2 regions of the Sporosarcina sp. Y1009 genome follow, and region 2 is predicted to be linked to the other one. Evidence: riboswitches for the same ligand, from Rfam matches in the RefSeq annotation. Region 2 holds a riboswitch; the other holds the start of a gene.
What was found. Region 2 has a riboswitch for preQ1 ahead of AC25Y1_RS09080 (QueT transporter family protein). Riboswitches for the same ligand answer to the same signal wherever they lie in the genome.

Region 1 (3,456 bases), on a different contig from region 2:
AAGTAATTTGGCATTGTCACAATAGCTTCTTCGACTTCAGAAGCATTCGCACCTTCTTCAAGTACCACATAACATTCGCGTGTATGTTGCTCGCGCGTTGTTAATTCTGGTAGTTCTCCACTTCGAACTCGGTTTACGGCATCTGGATTTGGAATTGTATATTGCACAGCTCCCTTTACGCCTGGTACTCTTCTCACTGCATCTGAATGACCTTGACTAAGGCCTTTCCCCCAAAATGTATACGTCGTACCTTCCGCCAATACTGCCTCCCCGAATAAGCGATTAAGAGAGAATAAGCCTGGGTCCCACCCAACTGATATAATTGATGTGTTTTGATTAGGTTTTGCTGATTGGTCTACGGCTTCAAAATAATTTGGAATTTCAGCATGTGTGTCAAAGCTGTCAATAGTAGAAAAATGTTTTGATAGTTCAGGCCCTTGTTCCGGCAAATCATTTTTCGAGCCACCACATAAGATTAAAACATCAATACTTTCTTTGAACTCCAAAATTGAATCGTGTTTATATACAGGTACTGTATCGTTGAGTAACGTAAGATCTTTAGGGTTTCTTCTAGTAAAAACACCTACTAATTCCATGTCAGCATTTTGTGAAATGGCTGATTCCACACCTCTTCCTAAATTTCCATATCCAGCAATTCCAACTCTAATTTTCTTGGTCATAAAATATCTCGCCATCCTTCTTATGTAATTGTCATAAATTGTTCACATCAAAAGCTTACACCCTTTAGTATAAACAATGATAAAGTAAAAGTATTGTTTATTAATCTGAAATGAGGCATTCAAATGCGAAATTTTGTCTATTTAATCATATTCATCTCTTTTTTCGATTTGTTTTCTCAACTACCAATAATGAGTCCTTATGCTGATTCATTAAATGCGACGCCGTTTGTCATTGGATTGGTTGTTGGGATTTATTCGTTTTCAAATATGTTTGGTAATATCATTTCTGGTTTTATGACAGACAAACGTGGGCCCTTTCTAATATTAGTGTTTGGATTATTCGCGGCATCGATCTCACTTCTATTATATTATGCAATTACCGATCCTATCAGTCTACTTGCTGTTCGGTTCGTCCATGGGTTTATGGAAGGTTTAATCGTTCCAGCAGCTTTTACCTTTTTAGCGAATCGGACAGAAGGTTCTAAGCGCGGGAAAAACGTAGCCATTTCCGGTGCATTTGTTGGTTTAGCAGCCATCATCGGTCCAGCATACGGCGGCATTGTCGCAGCAAAAACTAGCCCTGCATTCGTTATGGCCATTAATGGGGTCTTGATGTTCATTATTGCGATTATTGCTTTCTTTGTACTTCGCACATTCAAATTTGTTCCGAAGAAGAATGCTTCCAAAAACGAAGCGCGTGTTAGAAATCTATTCCAATCGCCTAAGATGATTCGCTCGTTTGCTGGTGCTTTCTTCTTGATGTTCTCGCAAGGGGTTTTAGCACTAGTGTTACCACTAAAAGTTGTTTCACTCGGTTTTGATGCGAAGTCAAGTGGGATGTTACTCAGTATCTTTGGTATAACTGCTGTGCTCATCTTTTTACTTCCGATTAACCGGATATTTGACCACATCCGTCCAATTATCACACTAGCATTCGGGATGTCAATGATGGGCTTGAGCATGCTACTCTTAAGTCAAATTGAAGTGTTAAACTTTTTATATATTGCCATGGTCTTATATGGTATAGGTTTTGCATTTCTATTCCCATCTATTAATTCTTTGCTGATTGACGCGTCCTCACCTGAATTTCGTGGAAAAGCTTACGGTTACTTTTATGGATTCTTCTCAATTGGAACCGTCGCAGGATCAAGTGTTATCGGATTCTTAGATTTAGAGTTCTCGAGTTCTTTCATGTTGACGGGTATTATTTTAATCGTGGTTGCTCTTATTTCTCTAATTGGAAATACCAAAAAAGATTCATTTGACAATGCACCTTCTATCCGCTAATGTTTTAGAAGGTAAGATATATAACTGTTCGAGAGAGGTTCATAGCGACCCTCTATAAAAAACTATGGATGATGAAAAATGATTTCTGTTCGATTTCATTTTCTTACATTTATGGACCTCCCTCGACAATAATAATGGGAGGTTTTTTTAATTGGCTGGAAGAGATGAATCTACATTAACTGATTTAACATTATTGGGAAATCAAAATACGGTGTACAAAGACACCTATAACCCCGGCGTTCTAGAAGCGATTGAAAACTTACACACAAAACGTGATTATTTCGTGAAGTTTAACTGTCCAGAATTTACGTCCTTATGTCCTCAAACGGGTCAACCAGATTTTGCGACAATGTACATAAGTTTTATACCCGATAAAAAACTCGTTGAGAGTAAAGCACTTAAACTATATTTGTTCAGTTTTAGAAATCATGGCGATTTTCATGAAGACTGCGTCAATATCATTATGAATGATCTAATCGATCTGATTGATCCAAGGTACATCGAAGTTTGGGGTAAGTTCACGCCGCGTGGTGGTCTTTCTATTGATCCATACTGCAATTACGGGAAAGCTGGAACGAAATACGAGCATATGGCTGAGCACCGAATGATGAACCATGATATGAATCCGGAAAAAATTGATAATCGATAATGGAGGACTAAAACAATGTTATATTATTTAAACGGTCTTTTTGTTGGATTATTAATTCTTTCCAATGTATTAGCAGTTAAACTATTCAGTATCGGTGATTGGGTGGTGTTACCTGCTGCCGTCATTATTTATGTCTTCACCTATCCGATTCTTGATGTTATTACAGAAGCATATGGAAAAGAAGCTGCTCGGCGAACCGTGTTAACAGGATTTTTGGCACAAATTTTAGCGATTGGATTCATCTGGATTGCTATAAAACTGCCTGCTGCGCCGTACTATGAAAACCAACAATCATTCGAAGTAATCTTTACAGCAGGTTTCCGTGTCACAGTCGCAAGTCTTATTGCTTATCTTGTCAGTCAAAACTTGGATGTAACGATTTTTGACAAACTTAAAAAAAGACATGGCAAAAAGAAATTGTGGATTAGAAATAACCTTTCCACGATGGCTAGTCAACTTGTCGATACAGCTATTTTTATCTCTATTGCTTTTTATGGTACATTGCCTTTAGGTGTACTCATCGGAATGATTTTCAGTCAATATATTTTCAAGTTCATTGTTGCCATATTGGATACGCCAATTGTCTATGCACTTGTTGCCATATGCAGAAGAACAGAGAAAAAAGAAGTTATGGATACAGCAACTGCTCGTGTATAATGTTTGGCCCTCCCTCTTTTCAGGAATTACTGAAAGAGGGAGGTTTTTTTATGGACATTTATACAATTGGTCATTCAACGCATACAAAGGAAGAATTTTTTACAAATGCTACATGAATCAAATATTGGATCCCTAGTCGATGTTCGAGCGTTTCCAAAGATTCGTAATTTCCCCATTTTCATA
Region 2 (11,164 bases):
GGGACTTCTATCGGAGGTGTCGTAGTTGATGCCGGTAAATTCGATTGGACAAAAGGTAAATTCCCAGGATTCACAGAACCGGATGTGACATATAACGGTCTTCGCTACGGAATTGATGCAGCAGCTGCGGCGTTCGCAACGAAACTACGTGTTCAGCTACTCCGTGATTTCGGACCGTGCCTAAGCCCGGATAATGCATTCAATTTCTTGCAAGGACTAGAAACACTTCACTTACGCGTCCCAAAACATAATGAAAATGCACTCGAAATTGCAAATTACTTGAAGAAGCATCCTTCTGTTGAATGGGTTACGTACAATGGCCTTGAAGAGCATCCATCATACGAATTAGGCAAGAAATACTTGAAAAATGGTTTTGGTTCAATCGTAAACTTCGGCATTAAAGGCGGACGTGATGCAGGTAGAAAAGTGATTGATAACGTGAAGCTGTGGTCTCATGTAGCAAACGTTGGAGACGCAAAATCATTAATTATTCACCCGGCTTCCACGACACATCAACAGCTTAGCGCTGAGGATTTGAAAAAATCAGGTGTATCAGAAGAACTAATTCGTCTATCAGTAGGTCTTGAAGCGACAGAAGACATTATTGCGGATCTTGCGCAAGCAATTGAAAAAGCTGTTCCAGTTGCTGCACAATAAAATGAAGATAGTAAACGAGGTGAGACCATGGTAGAGAGCGGGATTGTAGAGATTGGAAATTTACTGTTAGAGTCTGGTGTTGTACTCAACCAAGTCCATCTCGCTTACGAATGGGCAAAAAACGAAGATGCACCAACCGTCCTTGTCTGTCACGCATTGACAGGTAACCAAAAAGTTATCGGTACAGATAGGAAGCCTGGGTGGTGGGATGGTTTAATAGGAGACGGAAAAGATATCGATACGAAAAAATTTTCCGTTATTTCATTTAATGTTCTCGGGGGTTGTGATGGATCTACTGGACCGTTATCAATTAACCCGAAGACAAAAAGGTCATATCGCCAGTCATTTCCAGAAATTTCAATACGTGATATGGTGCATGCGGAGCGAAAAGCGTTATCTGTTCTCGGAATCGATAAATTGCATACGATAATTGGTGGTTCACTTGGTGGAATGCGTGTCTTGGAATGGGGAATCCTCTATCCTGATGATATGGACCTTCTGTTGCCGCTTGCAGTAACACCGTCTCTGAGTGCATATGGAATTGCATTTAACTATATCGGATTACATGCGATTGAAAACGATGAAGAGTTTGCTAACGGGAATTACGTAGATGCATCTGACGTAAAAGGATTTGAAACTGCTCGAATGGCTGGAATGGTGACGTATCGGTCAAGTCAATTATTTAACGAGCGCTTTGCACGTGATGAGACGATCAGCGGCGGGTATGAAGTAGAATCGTATCTTAACCACATTGGAAAAAAGATAACGACGCATTTTGATCCAAATAGCTATTGCACACTCCTTCGAGCCATGAACACGCATGATATTGGGCGCGGCAGAGGGGGAACCAAGGAAGTGGCAAAACAAATTAAAGCGAAAACAGTCATGCTAGGATTCACACATGATTTAATCTATCCACCGGAAATTATCCGTTCATTCGCACATCAATTGCCGAATTCTAATTTTTGTTTAATAAATACGGAATTCGGTCATGACGGATTTTTAACCGAATATACTAAATGGGGAAATTTCATCAAACAGTCCATGGAGGTGGCAATTTGTCGACAATCAAAGTCGCAATACTTGGCTTCGGTACTGTAGGTGAAGGCGTATACCGAATCATAAATGAAAAAAAGAACGAAATAAAGTTGCGAACGGGTTACGATATTGAGATTTCGTCAATAGTCGTTCGCGATCTCGCAAAAAAACGGATAGAAACGCCTGGCATCAAAATTACAGATTCCGTTCAAGAGGTATTTGAAAATCCGGATATTGATCTTGTTTTTGAAGCAATTATTGGAGAAGAGCCGGCATTCTCGTATCTTTCGAAAGTAATCTCGAAAGGCGTAAACGTGATTACCGCGAACAAAGCGATGTTTGCTAAACATGGTCCGGCATTAATAAAACAGGCAAAAGATCACAATGTTCAAATTGGTTTTGAAGCAACAACGGCCGGTGGGGTACCAATTATTCGTACGATTGAAAATCTGTTACTATCAGATCAGATTCAACGCATTCAAGGGATTTTAAACGGTACTTCAAACTTTATCTTAACGAAAATGAGGCAAGAGGGCCTGCCGTTTGAAGTCGCTCTTAAAGAAGCGCAGGCAAATGGATTTGCGGAAGCGGATCCTTCAGATGATGTCGGCGGGATAGATGCATTTCGAAAACTGATGATATTAAGTGATCTTGCCTTTGGGCGTCAGCCGGATTGGGATGAAATTGCCATCAATGGAATCGGTGATATTCGGGATAATGATGTCTTAAGTGCGAATGAGAAAGACTTGCGCTATCGGCATATAGCAGATATTTCAATTGATGAGAACGGAAATATTTCAGGAAGTGTTGGTCTAGTTCTTATTGATTCAGCGCATCCACTATACGGGGTTGATGGCGTCGATAATGCAATTATCGTTGATACTGAATACCTCGGTTCGTTAACGCTTATTGGACCAGGAGCTGGGATGTATCCAACCGCAAGTGCAATGATCAGTGACTTTCTTCATATTGTAGGAAAGCGTGAACGAATACTTATTACAAATTAATAAACGATCTACAAGTCAATGAATGAATTGACTTGTAGGTCGTTTTTATATCTTACTTTTTCTTTTTAATTTGAAGATTTTCCGTTTTAAGTGCCTTAATCAGCGATATGACCATCAGTACCATGACGAATGAGAAGGGCAATGCGGCAATAATAATGGTGTTTTGTAAAGCTGTCAGCCCGTTCACAGAAAGCAAGATGAGTGCGATTGTCGATTGGATTAGCCCCCATACGAGTTTCACTTGATTCGGCGGTGTCAATGAGCCATGTGTAGATTGCATACCTAGTACAAAGGTTGCGGAGTCTGCTGAAGTAATGAAAAAACAAGCAATTAGAATAACGGCAGAGACTGAAAGGAATAAGGACCAAGGCATTGCTCCAAACATTTCAAAAATGGTCAGTTCCGTCCCAAACTTTGTCAAATCAACAATACCTTCCATTTGAATGTTGACGGCAGTTGTTCCAAATGCAGAAAACCAAACTGCACTTAACAGAGTTGGCGCAACGAGAACACCAATTAGAAATTCTCGAATGGTTCGTCCTTTCGATACGCGAGCGATGAACATACTGACAAACGGTGCCCATGATATCCACCAAGCCCAATAGAAAATCGTCCAACCATTCAGCCACTCTCTATTTTCAGCGTCTAATGGTGCCGTTCGAAAACTCATCTCAAGCAAGTTCCCTAAATAACCACCGAATGTGTCCGTAAACATATTGAGAATGAGCAGTGTCGGGCCAAGTATAATGACTAATACAAGAAGCATAACGGCTAAAATAAGATTTACATTTGATAAGTATTTAATCCCTTTACTAAGACCGGACCAAGCAGATGCCATGAATAGAACGGTAACCACTACCACAATAAGGAATTGAGAAAGTATCCCGATTTCAACATCAAATAAATTATTTAAACCAGCGTTAATCTGAACTGCACCGAAGCCGAGGGAGGTAGCGACCCCGAATGTTGTAGCAAAAACTGCAAGAACGTCGATGAGAATTCCCCAAGGTCCTTCCATTTTTTTACCAAAAACCGACTTCAATGTCGCTGATATTAAACCCGGTTCGCCTTTCCGGAATTGGAAATATGCTAATGATAAGGCAATAATCCCGTACATCGCCCATACATGAAAGCCCCAATGGAAAAACGATTGCCGTAACCCTTCCTTGAATGCTTCAGCAGTGTTAGGATCAGCTGTTGCTGGGTTTATCGCAAAGTGTGACAGGGGTTCCGCAGACCCATAAAAAACAAGCCCGATTCCCATGCCTGCAGAAAATAACATAGCAAGCCAAGTGATCGTTGAAAATTGTGGTCGGTCAGCGTCTTTTCCAAGTCGGATTTTGCCATATGGACTAAATATAATGAATACACTTAATGCCAACATAAATGACATAAGAAGCATGTAATACCAACCAAATGTGGATGCTACAAAACCTTTGATCGTCGTAGTAACTGCTTCAAAACTTTCTGGGGCGATTGCACCGTAGCCAACTGCCAAAATGATAAGAGCAATTGTTATATAAAATACATTAGATACTTTTTTCATCGATTCCCCTCCTTTTGAATTGCGATTTCCCAACTATACATATTACTTTGACAGTCTCTCCTTAACAAAATACCCACCATTTCAATTGTATAAACTGAAATGGTGGGTATTATAGATTAAATATGTTTTACTATTTAAATGTGAGCAACAATCTGTTAGCTGACCTCTTACGTTATTTTCCTTTTTTAATTAATAAAGCCTCTTCTCTAAGTGCTTTCATTAAGGCAATGACCATGAGCACCATGACGAAGGAAAACGGCAAGGCTGCAATAATAATGGTGTTTTGTAAAGCGGTTAACCCGTTCACCGAAAGTAAAATGACGGCAATCGTTGACTGAATCAGCCCCCAGACAAGTTTTACATTGTTCGGCGGCGTCAATGAACCATTTGTAGACTGCATACCAAGAACGAATGTTGCAGAGTCTGCTGATGTAATGAAAAACGAAGCAACTAAGATAACAGCAGCAACTGAAAGGAATATTGACCAAGGCATTGCGTCAAACATTTCAAAAATAGTCAATTCCGTACTGAACTTTGTTAAATCGACAACGCCGTTCATTTGAATATCGATTGCGGTTGTGCCGAATGCAGCAAACCAAAATACACCTAAAAGAGTTGGTGCAAAGAGTACACCTGTTAAAAACTCTCGGATTGTCCGTCCTTTTGAAACACGGGCGATAAACATACTTACAAAAGGGGCCCACGATATCCACCAAGCCCAATAGAAAATTGTCCAACCATCGAGCCACGCACGATTATCTCCTTCTAATGGAGCTGTGCGGAAGCTCATCTCAACAAGGTTTGCAATATAGCTACCAAATGAATCCGTAAACATATTAAAAATGAGTAACGTAGGCCCTAGAATGACAACTATTCCAAGTAGGACAAGTGCAAGGACCAAGTTTGTGTTTGATAAATACTTAATCCCTCTACTTAAACCTGACCACGCCGATGCTATGAATAAAATCGTAACGACAGCAACGATATAGAATTGTGAAGTTATGCCGATTTCAATTCCGAATAAGTGGTTTAGGCCAGCATTAATTTGAACAGCGCCAAAGCCGAGCGAAGTAGCAACCCCAAAAGCGGTCGCAAATACGGCTAGAACGTCTATGAGAGTGCCCCAAGGACCTTCCATTTTTTTCCCGAATATCGGCTTCAATGTTGCTGAAATTAAACCAGGCTCATCTTTTCTAAATTGAAAGAATGCTAAAGATAATGCAATAACGCCATACATCGCCCACACATGAAATCCCCAGTGGAGATAAGACTGTCGTAAGCCTTCTTTAAAGGCAGCAGCAGTATTTGGATCTTCTGTAGCAGGATCAATTGCAAAATGTGATAATGGCTCTGCAGCTCCGTAAAATACAAGTCCAATTCCCATGCCTGCGGAAAATAGCATGGCAATCCAAGTAGCGGTTGAAAATTGCGGACGGTCCGTATCTTTTCCTAGGCGAATTTTTCCGTAAGGACTTAATAGAAGAAATATTGCTAAGACGACCATAAATGACATCAAAATCATGTAGTACCAGCCAAACGTTGACGCCACAAGATCTTTTATGTTCGTCGTAACAGCCTCAAAACTTTCTGGTGCAATGGCACCATATCCAACCGCTAAAATAATAAGTGCGATTGTTATATAAAACACATTTGATATTTTCTTCATTTTTCCCCCTACTAATACTTGGTTTTTCACATAATTTTCAACTATACCAGATTTAATTTTTTAGGCAAATCATGTTTTGGTAATAGTATTCCGAAATCGGTTGATATTATGCATCGTTAAGGATTCAAAAAAAGCTATAGAATCGGGGTTCAGTAGGGGTGGACAGCATGCTAAATAAGATTATTTGTTGACGGGAAATAAAGTTGAAAACTGTTTAATCTTCATCCTTTATATCACGATCAGGCGGTATCGGTTCATTTATCCATTCAGCCAATTGCTGTTTTGCAATTTTAAGTTGGTCAAAATAGAGTTCGAACTGGGCTTCGTTAATCATAAACTGTTCTCCGTCATGAACCGCACGAATACGACCTTCTAATACATATTTAGTGACTTGTTCGACTGGCATGCCAAGATACTCAGCAGCCTTTTGGATTGTAATATACATCGATTCGAACGCTCCTTAGCAAAATACCCACCATTTCAGTCTGAAATGGTGGGTATTTTGAGATTAAATAAGTTTCTTGAAATCTAATCGCTTATTCAACGCATACATGACAGGCATTCCAATCACCATAATAATGAATTCACCAAGCGCAAGAATTAGATACACGGATAGAAACGGAATTCCGTTATAATCGGGAATATCTGCAAAAATCTTAAGCTGATAGGCGATTATAATCATTAAAACTGTGAAAATCATAGTGTTAAAGAACATTCTTTTAACAATGCCTTTAATGAATTTCGCAGAAAAGATTGTTATGGAAAGGGCGAATAATGAATGAAACACGCCGAAAATAACATCGACTAGAATGGGTGAGAATAGAAAATTAGCAACAAGAACGCCAATCACAATCCCAAAAATATATTTCTTATTGAAGACGACGAGATGATTAAATATCTCTGAAACTCGGAATTGAACGAGCATAAATCCGAAAGGGACAATCAAAAATGTAACAGCAACATACAAAGCGGCAATAACTCCGCTCGTTGCCATAGTTCTAACGTTCATTATTCATTTCTCCTTAGTTTTTTTTCGTGGGATGGTCACGAACCACGTAGTCATATAGCATAACCTTATCTATTATACACAAATTGAAGAAAATGTGTAGTTAACTAAATTGAAAATACCCGATAATTGGTTAGCCGCAAAGGGTTAACCATACTTATCGGGCGTATAAATAGTAATTGATCGTACAACTGTCAACGACTTATCCAACAGTTACTTTGCGAGTTCCAGGTCATGGGTGACGAGGACTTACATCTTGTTGGTAGATTTCCTGGAGAGGCACGGCTTTGTATTGTCGTACCTCTGTCCAAAACTAATTCTTTTCAACTAGTCTATGTTTTTTCGATGCCCACAATATATAAACTAATAACCCACCAAGAAGGTATGTAGGAATTACGATGGGCTGTATTAGATTGCCGATGGGTAATTGTGTAACTTGAAGTAAAACAAAACTTATTATAGTAATTACGATGAACAAAGCAGTATTTAAAATAAGAAATCGTTTGATATTCTCTCTATTTTTTCTGTAACCGAAGATACTTATACACATCGCTATTATAAATAGAGCTATGAATGCAGATTCAAAGTTTGAAGTCCACGTCACAAGTTGATTGATGCTTTCAACATCCGCTTGTGTTAAATTACTTTTTGACAACCAATGAACAGACTGATTCATTCTATAGTTTTCTAGAAAAAGATATCCTAGATAAAACAACATCATCAAAATAAAGTAAATAGGAAACAAAATACCGTGTTTTGTGTTTTCTTTATTCCACAGTCTCAAAACTGCCCCTCATTTCTACACTAGAATTTATCAAGAAAATCTTCCATTGACTACCAATGATACTATAAACTATTGGAAGAGTCTGCAAATAACTGATGATAATTGGGATATTTCAGATATTTGATAGATTAAGGTTCACATATAATGGTATTCTACTAGTGGAACGATTGGAGGGGAAGCCATGTCACAACGACTTTCATATTTTCTAGTTTTGTTAGGAGCTGTGCTTTGGGGAACAACTGGAACAGCTCAAACATTCATGCCGCAAACAATTCATCCATTGGCAGTAGGAGCGTCAAGACTTGCAGTGGGTGGTTTTTCATTATTAGTTATTTTACTGATCATGCGCAAAATTGATTTTCGAAACTGGCCATGGCGTGCCACGATTTACGCTGCGATTTCGATGGCCGTTTTCCAATATTTATTTTTCTCATCCGTGAGACTTACCGGGATTGCCATTGGAACAGTCGTAACAATCGGAAGCGCGCCAGTTTTTTCTGGATTTATTGAATGGTTATTATTGAAACGTCGCCCCAACAGCGTATGGATGATTGCGACGCTACTCGCGATTGTTGGATGTGCATTGCTCTTGTTAAATAGAGATGGAATCGTTGTCAATCCAATCGGCGTAACAATGTCGCTCTGCGCGGGATTATTATTTGCGATTTATGCACTTGTTAATAAAGAAGTTCTTGAAAAAACGGAAACCATTCCTGCTGTTGCGGTCATCTTTTCGATTAGTGCTTTAATGTTATTGCCATTTCTTTTGCGATTTGAAACTGAGGGCCTACTAACTGGAAGCGGGATAGCAGTGGTCATCTACTTGGGAATCGCAACGACAAGCGTTGCCTACATCTTATTTTCAACGGGGCTAAAACGAATTCCTTCCTCATCTGCGGTTACGCTGTCACTTGCAGAACCGCTAACCGCAGCTTTACTCAGTGTTGCCATTGTTAAAGAGCGATTAGATATGACCTCGTGGATGGGAATCGTCCTGCTGCTCGGCGGAATACTTGTGCTAACAATGAGCGGAAGAAAAACAAAGAAAAGCCATGTCGCGAATGAATGCCATGACTTTGTTAATTATACTTCTATAATTGAATTAACCTGCAAGGGCTCGGCTTTCCGAATTGCCCGTATTAGAACAAGGAATACAATTTCCATTATAAATGTCGCAAATAATAGCAGGCCGCCAAATACGACCCAAAAATCTCCGGACAAATTCATTGAAAAAGATGTGAAAGCCAATGAAAGTAAATTTAACGTGATATAAAGCGTGTAGACAGTGTTTGTACGGTCGATCAATGCCATATGATTATAATCTTTCGTAATGGTTTTCAAGATCGAGAAAAGAAAGTAAGCGTGAATTAGTTTTAAAAAGAGTAGTACGATAGCATAGGCGCCCCATCCGAAAGAACTTACCTCGATCAGATTAACAAAAACAGTCGGAATGGACACAAAAATCATTCCGACAGCCAACATGCCGGCTTTTTGAGCGATTGGATAATGTTCTCGAAGAGCAAAACAGCCTAATGCGATTAAAAAATAACCTACAGGATCGGGGAGGATGTCAATCCCAATTTCAAAACGAAGAAGTACAAGGAGGTACCCCCAAAAAACTAAATTTAAAGCACTCTTCATTTTGAAACACCTCTTTCCTGAATAATCCTGTCAACATCTTTTTGTTCTAAATAAGGCTGTTGGCTATGAAAAATGCTATGGGATATAAAGGGTTTTCCGCTTTCAGTTGACCCTGAAATTACGAAAGAAGATTCTAGGTATCCGACAAAGTTAGGTGAAATCTGTGTATTAATCGTAAAATTTTCGTCTTTCTCTAACTCGTATGGAAACTTTAAATCACTAATTTCAATGCCAGGTACCTCACTCCAATTATTAACTGCAAGGTCGTATTCAATGTGATTATATAGTGTAATCGTATTCAAGAGATCTATTTTGACGAAAATCTGATCTTTTATAGCCTCATCAATATTGAATGTAATACTGTCAATTGTCAGGGATTCGTCAGCTGAAAATGAGAAGATACTAGAGTTATCGTTACTAGAAGATCCCCATGGCTGTGATAGTCCTGTATCATTTCGATAGGGGCGTTGAAGGGCAACTTCACCAATTGGTACAGTAATATCCCGCCCATCGGAAAAGAACAATTCCATTTCATGAACGATTAATTCATTGTCTTCTTTTAATACATCTTCAAATTCGAATGAGTTTAATTCGATTCGAAGACTTCGTAGCGCATAATGAGTAAAAGTCTGGATATCAGGATCAAATTCATTCTCATAAAAACCGAAGTCATCGAAAAAGTCATCCTGAGATACATAACCAGTGACGCCACCTAAATTTACATGAGAGAGACGGGAATCATCATTTATATTCGTTAAATAGAAAAGCGTGATGTAACTACTATCTTCTTCATACACCTGTTGTTCGATGTAATGATCTAGAAAAATAGGCGCTTCGAGTTGTTTGGAATGGGCATAAAAAGAATTCAAAATCCAACTCAAACCGATCAAAAACAACGCAAGCCAAAATATCCGACCTCTCAAACTGCTTCCCCCCTGAACGTAAGAATAGTCTTTAAATTCAGTGTAGCAAATGAAGGGCCTATCGACTATACTTATTTGGTTTTATTATCTTCAGATTATCCAAGGAGCAGCGCTAATTCATCATCAATTCTTGTAACGTCAATTCGTTCAAACAAAGGTCTGACGTTGTATAAGTTTTGATTTGAAAGTTCTTTTTCTTGCCACACGAATTCATCCATCCCTAACATCTCTCTAACTTCTTTGCTTGAAAACGGTAGGAAAGGGGAGAGGAGCTGTGCCAAGTTCGCAATGATATATACGCAGGTTGCCATTGTTTGATTACACGCTTCCGGCTCTTCTTTAATCTGAATCCAAGGTCGTTCCTCGTCAAAATACTTATTTGATTGGCGGACAAATTGGAATATCGTTTCAATCGCTTTTTTGAAATGACCTTCTTCAATTAACTTTCCTACTATTATATAAAGGTCTGAAACAGTTCTCTTAATAGTCGATTCAATCTCTGCTGACGGAACGACACTATTATATGATTTCTCTATGAACTTCAATGTCCGATTGACAAAGTTTCCATACGCACCCAACAGCTCGGAATTATGACTGTAGATAAATTCCCGCCAAGAAAAATCAGCATCTCGATTTTCAGGAGCGTTTGCAGTTAGAAAATAGCGTAAAGAATCGGGTTGGAAGTGATCGAGCATATACGGCGCCCAGACGGCCCAGTTTTGACTCGTCGATAGTTTTTGTTTTTCCAATGTTAGATACTCATTTGAAATGATATGGGTAGGTAAGGCATCTTCTTTTCCAATCCCCGCCAGAATTGCTGGCCAGATGATTGTATGGAAAGGAATATTGTCTTTCCCGTGGACATAATAGGAAATCGTTTCTTCATCCCAAAATTC

Region 1: another riboswitch for preQ1. It lies ahead of queF (preQ(1) synthase); the one in region 2 lies ahead of AC25Y1_RS09080 (QueT transporter family protein).

What each region holds. Positions count from the first base shown of each region.
Region 1 covers NZ_JBYHFO010000016.1:40,762-44,217, forward strand. The annotation lists gene AC25Y1_RS15990 (diaminopimelate dehydrogenase) at 1-680, opposite strand, end outside; gene AC25Y1_RS15995 (MFS transporter) at 804-1,967, shown strand; PreQ1 riboswitch class I at 1,996-2,039, shown strand; gene queF (preQ(1) synthase) at 2,119-2,616, shown strand; gene AC25Y1_RS16005 (queuosine precursor transporter) at 2,632-3,273, shown strand.
Region 2 covers NZ_JBYHFO010000006.1:13,842-25,005, reverse strand. The annotation lists gene AC25Y1_RS09110 (O-acetylhomoserine aminocarboxypropyltransferase/cysteine synthase family protein) at 1-657, shown strand, start outside; gene metX (homoserine O-acetyltransferase MetX) at 685-1,758, shown strand; gene AC25Y1_RS09100 (homoserine dehydrogenase) at 1,716-2,702, shown strand; gene AC25Y1_RS09095 (BCCT family transporter) at 2,755-4,248, opposite strand; gene AC25Y1_RS09090 (BCCT family transporter) at 4,421-5,914, opposite strand; gene AC25Y1_RS09085 (excisionase family DNA-binding protein) at 6,129-6,359, opposite strand; gene AC25Y1_RS09080 (QueT transporter family protein) at 6,423-6,923, opposite strand; PreQ1 riboswitch class I at 6,931-6,975, opposite strand; gene AC25Y1_RS09075 (hypothetical protein) at 7,234-7,704, opposite strand; gene AC25Y1_RS09070 (DMT family transporter) at 7,886-8,977, shown strand; gene AC25Y1_RS09065 (hypothetical protein) at 9,342-10,268, opposite strand; gene metG (methionine--tRNA ligase) at 10,364-11,164, opposite strand, start outside.